3 regions of the Peribacillus sp. P4_C12 genome follow, and region 1 is predicted to be linked to each of the others. Evidence: riboswitches for the same ligand, from Rfam matches in the RefSeq annotation. Region 1 holds a riboswitch; each other region holds the start of a gene.
The links. A riboswitch is a leader RNA that binds a small molecule or an ion and turns the genes downstream of it on or off. The one in region 1 is predicted to bind S-adenosylmethionine.
Positions count from the first base shown of each region.

Region 2: it holds a riboswitch for S-adenosylmethionine, as region 1 does, so the genes downstream of both, AC1DUW_RS10385 (methionine ABC transporter ATP-binding protein) here and AC1DUW_RS07585 (methionine biosynthesis PLP-dependent protein) in region 1, are expected to answer to the same signal.
Region 3: it holds a riboswitch for S-adenosylmethionine, as region 1 does, so the genes downstream of both, AC1DUW_RS07695 (Fur-regulated basic protein FbpA) here and AC1DUW_RS07585 (methionine biosynthesis PLP-dependent protein) in region 1, are expected to answer to the same signal.

Region 1 is NZ_JBFUIB010000027.1:10,983-14,265, reverse strand. Features, by position in the region: gene fumC (class II fumarate hydratase) at 1-1,161, opposite strand, end outside; SAM riboswitch class I at 1,523-1,636, shown strand; gene AC1DUW_RS07585 (methionine biosynthesis PLP-dependent protein) at 1,721-2,833, shown strand; gene metC (cystathionine beta-lyase) at 2,830-3,283, shown strand, end outside.
Region 2 is NZ_JBFUIB010000049.1:11,006-14,288, reverse strand. Features, by position in the region: SAM riboswitch class I at 1,551-1,662, shown strand; gene AC1DUW_RS10385 (methionine ABC transporter ATP-binding protein) at 2,003-3,025, shown strand; gene AC1DUW_RS10380 (methionine ABC transporter permease) at 3,039-3,283, shown strand, end outside.
Region 3 is NZ_JBFUIB010000028.1:3,195-6,477, reverse strand. Features, by position in the region: gene tenA (thiaminase II) at 1-582, opposite strand, end outside; TPP riboswitch at 701-790, opposite strand; TPP riboswitch at 868-971, opposite strand; SAM riboswitch class I at 1,130-1,234, shown strand; gene AC1DUW_RS07695 (Fur-regulated basic protein FbpA) at 1,408-1,596, shown strand; gene AC1DUW_RS07690 (aspartyl-phosphate phosphatase Spo0E family protein) at 1,869-2,060, shown strand; gene AC1DUW_RS07685 (GNAT family N-acetyltransferase) at 2,150-2,656, opposite strand; gene AC1DUW_RS07680 (DUF459 domain-containing protein) at 2,891-3,283, shown strand, end outside.

The sequences.
Region 1 (3,283 bases):
TACTGCACAATTATTGTTGAAAGAGTGAATGCCTTCTGTCAATAATTTAACAGTTTGTAGGAAGTTATAAATGATAACTGGTTTGAATACGTTCAATTCGAAGTTACCTTGGCTTGCTGCAAAGCCGATTGTTGCATCGTTACCAACAATTTGTGTCGCAATCATTGTTAGCGCTTCACTTTGTGTTGGATTTACTTTACCTGGCATGATAGAGCTACCTGGCTCGTTTTCAGGAATAGCGATTTCACCGATTCCGCTTCTTGGGCCGCTTGCCAGCCATCTAACATCGTTCGCAATTTTCATTAAGTCCGCTGCTAATGCTTTTAATGCGCCATGAGCGTAAACAATTTCGTTATGACTTGTTAATGCATGGAACTTATTATCCGATGTTACGAAAGAATGTCCTGTATCCGCCGCGATTTGTTTTGCAGAAAGTCCTGGAAATTCTTTTTTCGTATTGATCCCAGTACCTACAGCTGTACCGCCTAGTGCTAGATTCAATAGTTTTTGACTGCTTTCTTCAATCATCACTAAGTCTTTATCAAGCATCGCTTTCCAACCAGAGATTTCTTGACCTAAAGTTAGTGGTGTTGCATCTTGAAGATGTGTACGTCCAATTTTCACAAGATCCCAGAATTCTTTTTCTTTTGCTGCAAAAGTATCACGAAGTACTTTAATCGCCGGTACTAATTTTTCAGCAACTTCCATATAGGCTGCAATATGCATAGCCGTTGGGAATGTGTCATTAGAGCTTTGCGCCTTGTTGACATCATCATTTGGGTGAAGGGTTTCGGACTCACCGTTTTCTTTTAACCATTCATTCCCTTTGTTAGCGACCACTTCATTCACATTCATATTACTTTGCGTGCCACTGCCTGTTTGCCAGACCACAAGGGGGAAATGTTCATCAAGTGTACCTTCTAGAATTTCGCCACAAATTTTAACGATGGCATTCTTTTTCACTTCTGAAAGATCACCAAGGTCATAGTTCACTTTAGCTGCCGCTTGCTTTACATATGCAAACGCACGGACTAATTCAATCGGCATTTTTTCATTACCAATTTTGAAGTTGTTACGGCTTCTCTCGGTTTGTGCTCCCCAATACTTATCAGCAGGAACTTTCACTTCACCCATCGTATCTCGTTCGATTCTGTATTCCATGTGTTCTCCTCCTATGTTTGCACTATCCACCGAAAACCTTATGTATATGAAATGAATAATGACATATTATTAATTCTCTCTATTCATTGTACAAATTTTATTATTTTAAAGCAAAAAAACTGAACAAAACCTTCCCTATATTTCAGAAAATCCATTTAATTAAACAAAGTCTTTTAAAGAATCTCAACACCTTATACCATCGGTTTCCACAATATTTTAGGGGTTTTTTATTGGACCAATCATGTTTTGACAACGCTAGTCCTAATTAACCAATAAAGAATTATCAAGCAATATTTTCCCAGAATGTTCTTGACAGCACTATATATATATAGTAAATTCAAAAGAAATTGAATAATCTAAACTCTTATCGAGAGAGGTATAGGGAATGGCCCGATGACACCTCAGCAACCTTCATTTGTTTCAAACCAATGAAAAGGTGCTAATTCCACAAGTTTGTGAACTTGGAAGATAAGAAGAATGACTCGTCCATACTTAACCAAGTCTTCTTCTTAAAGAAGACTTTTTTTATTTTATAAAACACAAAGGAGCAGTGAAAACTATGTATAAAACAGAAACATATCTTGCTCAACTAGGTAATCGCAGTGAAACGGCGACAGGAACAGTCAATCCGCCGGTTTACTTTTCGACAGCTTTCCGTCACGAAGGAATTGGCCAATCAACTGGATTCGATTACACAAGGACAGGTAATCCAACACGTCAACTTTTGGAACAATCCATCGCCAACCTTGAAAGAGGCGACCAAGGATATGCCTGCAGTTCAGGAATGGCGGCCATTTCGACCATACTAGCCTTATTTAAATCAGGTGATGCATGGATAGTCAGCGAAGATCTATATGGTGGTACATATCGTTTGCTAGAACAAGGTTTTAAAAAATGGGGCTTACAGTGTGACTATGTAAACACTTGTTGTTTAGAGGATATCGAAAAAGCTATTACTCCTCAAACAAAAGCCATCTTTATCGAAACTCCCACTAACCCTCTTATGCAGCAAACAGATATTAGCGCTGTTGCCGCACTTGCCAAACAATTTAATTTACTGTTGATTGTTGACAACACTTTTTATACGCCGCTTCTGCAGCAGCCTATCCTGCTTGGAGCTGATATTGTAATCCATAGCGCAACGAAGTATCTCGGTGGTCATAATGATGTTCTGGCTGGACTAATCGTGGCTAAAGGTGCAGAATTATGTGATTCGATTGCCTTCCATCATAATGGAACAGGAGCGGTGTTGAGCCCATTTGATTCATGGCTGTTAATGCGCGGAATGAAAACCCTGGCACTGCGGATGGAACGTCATGAAAAGAACGCCAAAATCCTTGTAGATTATTTATCAGAACATGAATGTGTAACGGACGTCCTGTATCCCGGTAGAGGTGGTATGATTTCTTTCCGGATAATTGACGAAGCAGCTGTCAATCCATTTTTACAATCACTTTCATTAATTTCATTTGCAGAAAGTCTTGGAGGCGTTGAAAGCTTCATCACCTATCCGGCTACACAAACACATGCCGATATCCCTCTTGAAGTTAGAACTGCTAATGGGGTTTGTAATCGACTTCTACGCTTCTCGGTTGGCATCGAAGACAGCGACGATTTAATTCAAGACCTGCAACAAGCATTTGCACATGTAAAAAGGGAGGCACTACGATGACAAATCATGATTTCAGTTTTGAAACCAAATTACTTCATAACCAGCATAAATTCGATCCGACAACAGGCGGTGTGAGCGTCCCTATTCAGCACGCTTCCACTTTCCATCAAACTGATATCGATACATTCGGCAAGTACGATTACAGCAGGAGCGGAAATCCAACACGGGAAGCACTTGAAGATATCATTGCCGAGCTTGAAGATGGTACTCGCGGCTTTGCCTTTTCATCAGGTATGGCGGCCATTTCAACAGCATTCCTTCTGCTTTCTGCTGGCGACCATATCGTCATCTCAGAAGATGTGTATGGCGGTACGTTCCGGATGGTTACAAGCGTGTTGACCCGCTTCAACATCGAGCATACTTTCGTTGATATGACGGACCTCGAAAGCGTTAAAGCAGCCGTTCAACCTAATACGAGAGCGATATACATTGAAACACCTTCAAATCCAT
Region 2 (3,283 bases), on a different contig from region 1:
AAGAAAAAGAAAGATTAGAAGGAACCAATGAAACAGAAATAGCGATACCCGATACATATGACAATTTATTTAACCCATGTTCCCATTCAATTAAAATAGATCTTAATGTTATTAACCAATGAACTCGCGCTCCGCGTGAAATGAACATCTAACTGATAAACGATATGTCATAGCTTAAAACTGAACAACAAAGAACCCATTACGAAATATTACTGTAATAAGAAAAAGGTTTCATTACCTTTTCTTTAGTCTCCTTTACGATATTAAGGTGTTAATTTACGTTATGACTATTTAAACCTAAGGCACCCAAATCAAAAGTAGAAATTCCTTTGTTCCAACTATTCGGAATCACCATTTTCAAATTTCAACAATTTCCCGAGAAATATCTACAAATTCTGAGTAGATATCGACAAAATTAGAAGTTTTTAAAAGAGATAGCGATACCCGATATATATGACAATTTATTTAACCCATGTTCCCATTCAATTAAAAGAGATCTTAATTTTTAACCAATGAACTCGCAGCTACGCGTGAAATGAACATCTAACTGACAAACGATATGTCATAGCTTAAAACTGAACAACAAAGAACCCATTACGAACCATTACTGCAATAAGAAAAAGGTTTCATTACCTTTTTTTTAMTCTCTTTTACGATATTAAGGTGTTAATTTGCGTTATAACTATTTAAACCTAAGGCAATCAAATTTAAAGTAGAAATTCCTTTGTTCCAACTATTCGGAATCACCATTTTCAAATTTCAACAATTTCCCGAGAAATATCTACAAATTCTGAGTAGATATCGACAAAATTAGAAGCTTCTAAATAGCGATTTGTTTTTGCTGATAAGAAAGTAGACATACTATAGAATTCAAACCCTATCGATTGTTTTTTAATTAAAAGAAATAAACTCTTCTAAGGAAAGAGCTTTTATAAAGATGCTAAAGGTGAAAAAAACATGTGTAGTCTTCCTTCCCTCTAATAATAAATGAACTTTTATTATTACAGATATGAGGGCAAAGGGTACTCACATATTTAAAACAGATGCAAAAAAGTTTATAACCGCATTTTCACCACGAAATATATGGAACTATATATTATTGTCTTTTCTTTTTGAAACTAAACGTACCGAAAGTTTGCTATCAAAAAATGGTCAAAAACTCAAAAACAAACGTAAACCCCAATCAAAAGATTGTAAGAGTGGGGGGCGCAGGGAGCTCCCCGCATGGATAAGGCAGACCGTGAGTAGCAACCCGAATAGTGAGTTTGCCAAAAGTTTGCCGTTATTTTATCAAGATACAGAGCTTTCCTTATGAGGAAGGAAGTCCTGATCCTGACTGACTTCGTTATGTTTTCGTTTTTTTGTAATAGAGTCTATGCCTAGGTTGACCGTATACATGGTATGCAGGGCAAAATCTGACCTGTCTTAAGGTATAGTTAAATGAACGATTAATAATTATACTATAAAAATATTTTAGATTATTCAAAATAGAGTTGACATTAGTGAAATTTGAATATATAGTGAGGAACATAATTAAATAAATACGTTATTTCTTATCAAGAGATGTGGAGGGACTTGGCCCTATGATACCTCGGCAGCGGGTTTTTACTTTTGTAAAAATACTGTGCTAATTCCAACGGACGAAAGTTTGAAAGATAAGAAGGAGCTTTTCTTAGATAATTAATTTAAGAGTTTACTCTTTTTTATGTCTAAAAGAGGCCTCTTCTGTCTGATGACGGAAGAGGCCTCTTTTGTTTATTCAGAATGTATATGGTTATTTGGAGAATTGGTGTAATTATTCGCAAGTTTTGCGCACTAATCGTGAATTATAAGCAATTACTCGTGAGTTTGACAGATTTACTCGTGAGTTTCGCGCATTTACTCGTGAGTTTCACACAATTACTCGTGAGTTACGAAAATTTAACCCTATCATTATGAAACTTTGCAAAGCTCTTCTCTGGATAATGAATTCGTACAAATAAACAGCATGGGGGGAGACAGAATGATTGAGTTTCAAAATGTTAAAAAGGTTTATCAAACAAAGAAACAGACTGTTGAAGCTTTGAAAGGAATTAATTTGACAGTTGAAAAAGGCGATATTTTTGGTGTTGTCGGTTATAGTGGAGCCGGAAAAAGTACGTTGATTCGGTTAGTCAATCTACTCGAACACCCTTCAGATGGACAGGTTATTGTTGGGGGAAAGGATTTAACCAAATTGAATCCGAAGGAATTACGGGCAGAAAAGAAAAAAATCGGCATGATTTTTCAACATTTTAACTTACTTAACTCAAAGACAGTTTTTGATAATATTGCCATGCCGCTAGTTTTATCGGGAACTCCCAGTAAAGAAATCAAAGAGCGGGTAGGCGAGTTGTTAGAGTTCGTTGGCTTATCAAGTAAAGCAAGGAGTTATCCGGAACAATTGTCTGGCGGTCAAAAGCAACGAATAGGGATTGCTAGAGCGTTGGCTACCAACCCATCGATTCTTTTGTGTGATGAAGCGACGTCAGCATTGGATCCACAAACAACGAGTGCTGTACTGCAACTCTTAAAAAAAATTAATAAAGAATATAATATTACCATTTTGCTAATCACTCATGAAATGTCTGTAATTAGGGAAATTTGCAATAAGGTTGCGGTCATGGAAGGCGGACGCGTGGTTGAACAAGGTTCGGTTTTCGAAGTTTTTGCGAAGCCCCAAACAGATATCGCAAAAAACTTTGTACGAACTGTTATTCACGACGAGATCCCACAAAGTTTCCTGAAAAATATCGGATCATATATTCCGATTATTTGGAAAATTAACTTTATTGGTACTACATCAGGCAATCCTTTACTTTCAACCATCTCGAAGAAATTTGATGTTCATTTAAGTGTTTTATCAGCTAATATTTCTGAAATTCAGGAAACACCTTTTGGAAATTTAATTATTGAAGTGACAGGGAACAAACAAGAGGTGGACAAGGCTTATCAATATATTAAAGATGAGGGGATTCTCGTCCAGGAGGTGCAGATAAATGGGTAATACACTTTGGGGAATGGAAATAACGGCAGACCAGCTGTCGACAGCTTTCGGTGACACACTTTATATGGTAGCCATCTCATTGATATTTTCCGGGCTGATTGGACTTCCGCTAGGAATCTTACTTGTCATTACAAGAAAGGGTCACATCCTGGAGAATAAATGGATCTTTAATGTATTGAACCCGGTCATCAATATATTGCGGTCGGTTCCTTTCATCATCTTGCTTGTAGCACTTATTCCGTTTACCAGAATGATTGT
Region 3 (3,283 bases), on a different contig from region 1:
GCCTTCTGTTAACTCCTCCAACAAAGCAATCAGCCATTTGTGTGCTTCACCGAATTCAGGAGACGAATAGGATTTAATCCAATCAGCATAGCGATTGTTTTCTAATGCTTCACCATTTTGTTCTTTTAATAGCAAACCGATCTCATAATAATCCCAAGCGCATGGAAGGAGGCAGGCGATCAGGTCGGCCAAAGTCCCATTTTGGGCTGCATTTAGCATGTAACCCGTATAAGCTAGAGTGGTTGGGGTGGGTTCTGTATTTTCCAATTCGATTGAGCTGATTCCGAATTCCAAAGCATAATGTCGATGGATATCCATTTCTACTTGAAGGGTTTCATTCAAAATACTTGCAAACTTAGCCATAGTTTCGAGATTATGAGCTTTGATGACTCCTAACGCAAAGAGTTTGGAATAATCCATTAGATAGATATAGTCCTGCTTTAGGTAATAGGCAAATTTCTTTTCTGAAAGCGTCCCATCTCCAATCGCCTGAACAAAGGGATGTGTATGGTTCCTTTTCCAGATTCCTTTTGCCCGTTCATGAAGTCTATCACTGAAGGTTTCTAATTCTGTATTCTCCATGGTACATCCTCCTTGAAATTTAAAATTTACTAAAATTGTAAAGTGTGCATACACTATCTGATCAACAAAAAAACCGCTCTCTGAAAGAAAGCGGCTGTTACCGAGGAAGAAGCAAATTCCTTCTTACAGCCTGCTTCCCTCCGCTGGTATGACCAGATCAGGTGCAAAGGGTTTGATTCTCAGCAAAAGTGCTCCCCTAGCAGTCTAATTATTCACTTTTTCCATCTAAAAAAAAACCGCTCCTGAAAAACGGAGCGGGGCAGATGGATAAAGTCATGTGTTTAAAGACGATATCATCCACTTCCCTCCGCCGGTATGATCCGGTTCAGGTTCAAAGGGTCCGGAACAAATTCCATCTCAGTCTTAAAAAGACTCCCCTAGTGGTGTGAATGTATGTAATTACTGACATCATATCAGAAAGCCAGGAAATTGCAACCCAATTTGAATGGGATCTATAGAGAATACCTATCAAAAAAAGGGAGAACCATGTGATTGACTTTTGAAGAATATTGGGATAAAATCATGTCTACATCATTTATATATTGAATTCTTATCCAGAGAGGTGGAGGGACTTGGCCCAAAGAAACCTCGGCAGCAGACCCATTTTGGGAACTGTGCTACATCCAACAAGCATACGCTTGGAAGATAAGAAGAGCCGAACGGACTACTGTAAGCCTCTTCTTGAATTAGAAGAGGCTTTTATTTTTGTGAAATAACGTTTAGTGACATAATAGAAAAAATATAATTTGGTGAAAATGAAACCTGTTACTACAATTTAGCTCATATGAAAGCGGGCTGATGAAGACAAGGAAAGGAGCCATTTACATGGCAGAATTATTTAAGAGAATTGAACAGAGGAAGGCATTGCTGATTGAAGAGTTATTAGCGAATGGAGTTTATAAAACCTCTGATGAAAGACATCTTTATGATGTTCCATTAAAAGTGCTTGAAGATGAATATAAGATTGTAATAAATAGACCTAATATCGAGTCTCCTTCAGAGTGGATGACATAGTAAGAGTTCTTAAAATACTTTACTATCTTAAAATATTATTTAATCTGATGAATATTATTAAAGCATTCGCAGTGTACATGAGTGAATGCTTTTTTATTTGTCTAGAATATAAAATGTCATAAAAAAGACACAAACAGGGAATGGAATAGGCTTTTTGTCACATTTATCTAGTGGAATAACACATTTTAATTTCCATATATGGTTGATTTTAACTACTTATTTCTTTATCATAAAAGATGTAAGAAAATTGAATAAATAGGAAGTGACTATAGATGCCCCCACAGATAACCGTAGAAAGAATAGAAGAAAAGAGACGGGAAATGATTAAATTGGCAGCTGATTATGGTTTTACAAGCCTTCTAACTGTTCAAGCAAGTCAAGAATTGGATTCGCTGTTAAATGCTATAACAAATAAAAGAAAATCAGAATATTTTTTGCTTAAGAAAGTTTATAGTGATTTTTAAATTTCGTCAGTGACTTTAAAATAGATTCCTTCATTTAAACTAAAAAAGGCTACTGCTGAATGAAGGCAATAGCTTTTATGTAATGAAATTCAAATATTAACACGCTTACCAAGGATTACTAAATCCCGTTCAATACCATCTAGCTCGGCAACTTGAGGTAAATGCGCCCATTCTTCAAAACCAAATTTAGAAAACAGTCTTATGCTCGGTGTATTGTGAGCAAATATAAAACCAAGTAGTGTCTTAACTCCTAATTTTGGACTCACTTCAATTGCCTTTTGAATCGAAATTTGTCCAATTCCTTTTCCCCGGAAATAATCATCAATATATATACTGATCTCGGCAGTGGAATCATAGGCTGGCCTACCATAGAAAGATTGAAAACTCATCCATCCAGCAGTTTTTCCTTCGAATGTAATAATATAAAGCGGTCGTTTTTCTGAATGATGTTCCTCAAACCATTTAAGCCTCGATTGAACTGAAACAGGTTCTGTATCTGCAGTGACCATCCTTGACGCAATAGTCGAATTATATATTTCGACTACTCTTGGTAAATCTGTTAGTTCTGCATCCCTAAACTCTATGTAACTATCCATCATTTTAACTCCTATCCTTATTATGTATACAACCTCCAGAAACTTGGGATTCCCATCCTATTAATGAATAAAAGGAGGTTGACGAAAACCCGTTCCATTGAATGCTTTTATTGTATCATACACTTTTTACAGTTTATCTGACAATTCATTTTTTTGCATGTTAAGTATGTTCATTTTTGGGGTAATTACAAGATAAAATACTTCATAGTAAATACATTACATAAGGGGAAACGAATGAATAAAATAGTAGGTTTATTCGTAATTGTACTAGTTATTTGTTTTGCTGCATATAAGTTTCAGGCTTCAGAGTCGGAAGATGTGATGGCTTTTGGAGATTCGTTAACCTATGGAAAAGGTGATAAGGATGGGGAAGGTTATGTAGAAGGTCTGGAGGATGAATTGAATAATCCTGATTCTGAAAAAAAAGTCCGTTTTTGGAATTACGGTATTAAAGGCCAGGTTACAGATGGTGTCATTGATCAGCTTGAAGGTAATCAAATTAACACGAAATTGGACAAAGCCGACACGTTTATTGTTTATATTGGAACAAACGACTTGATTAACAGTAATGGAGGTAACTTGAAAAAAATAAGTGATCAAAAAATAAATGATGGTAAACGTGAGTAT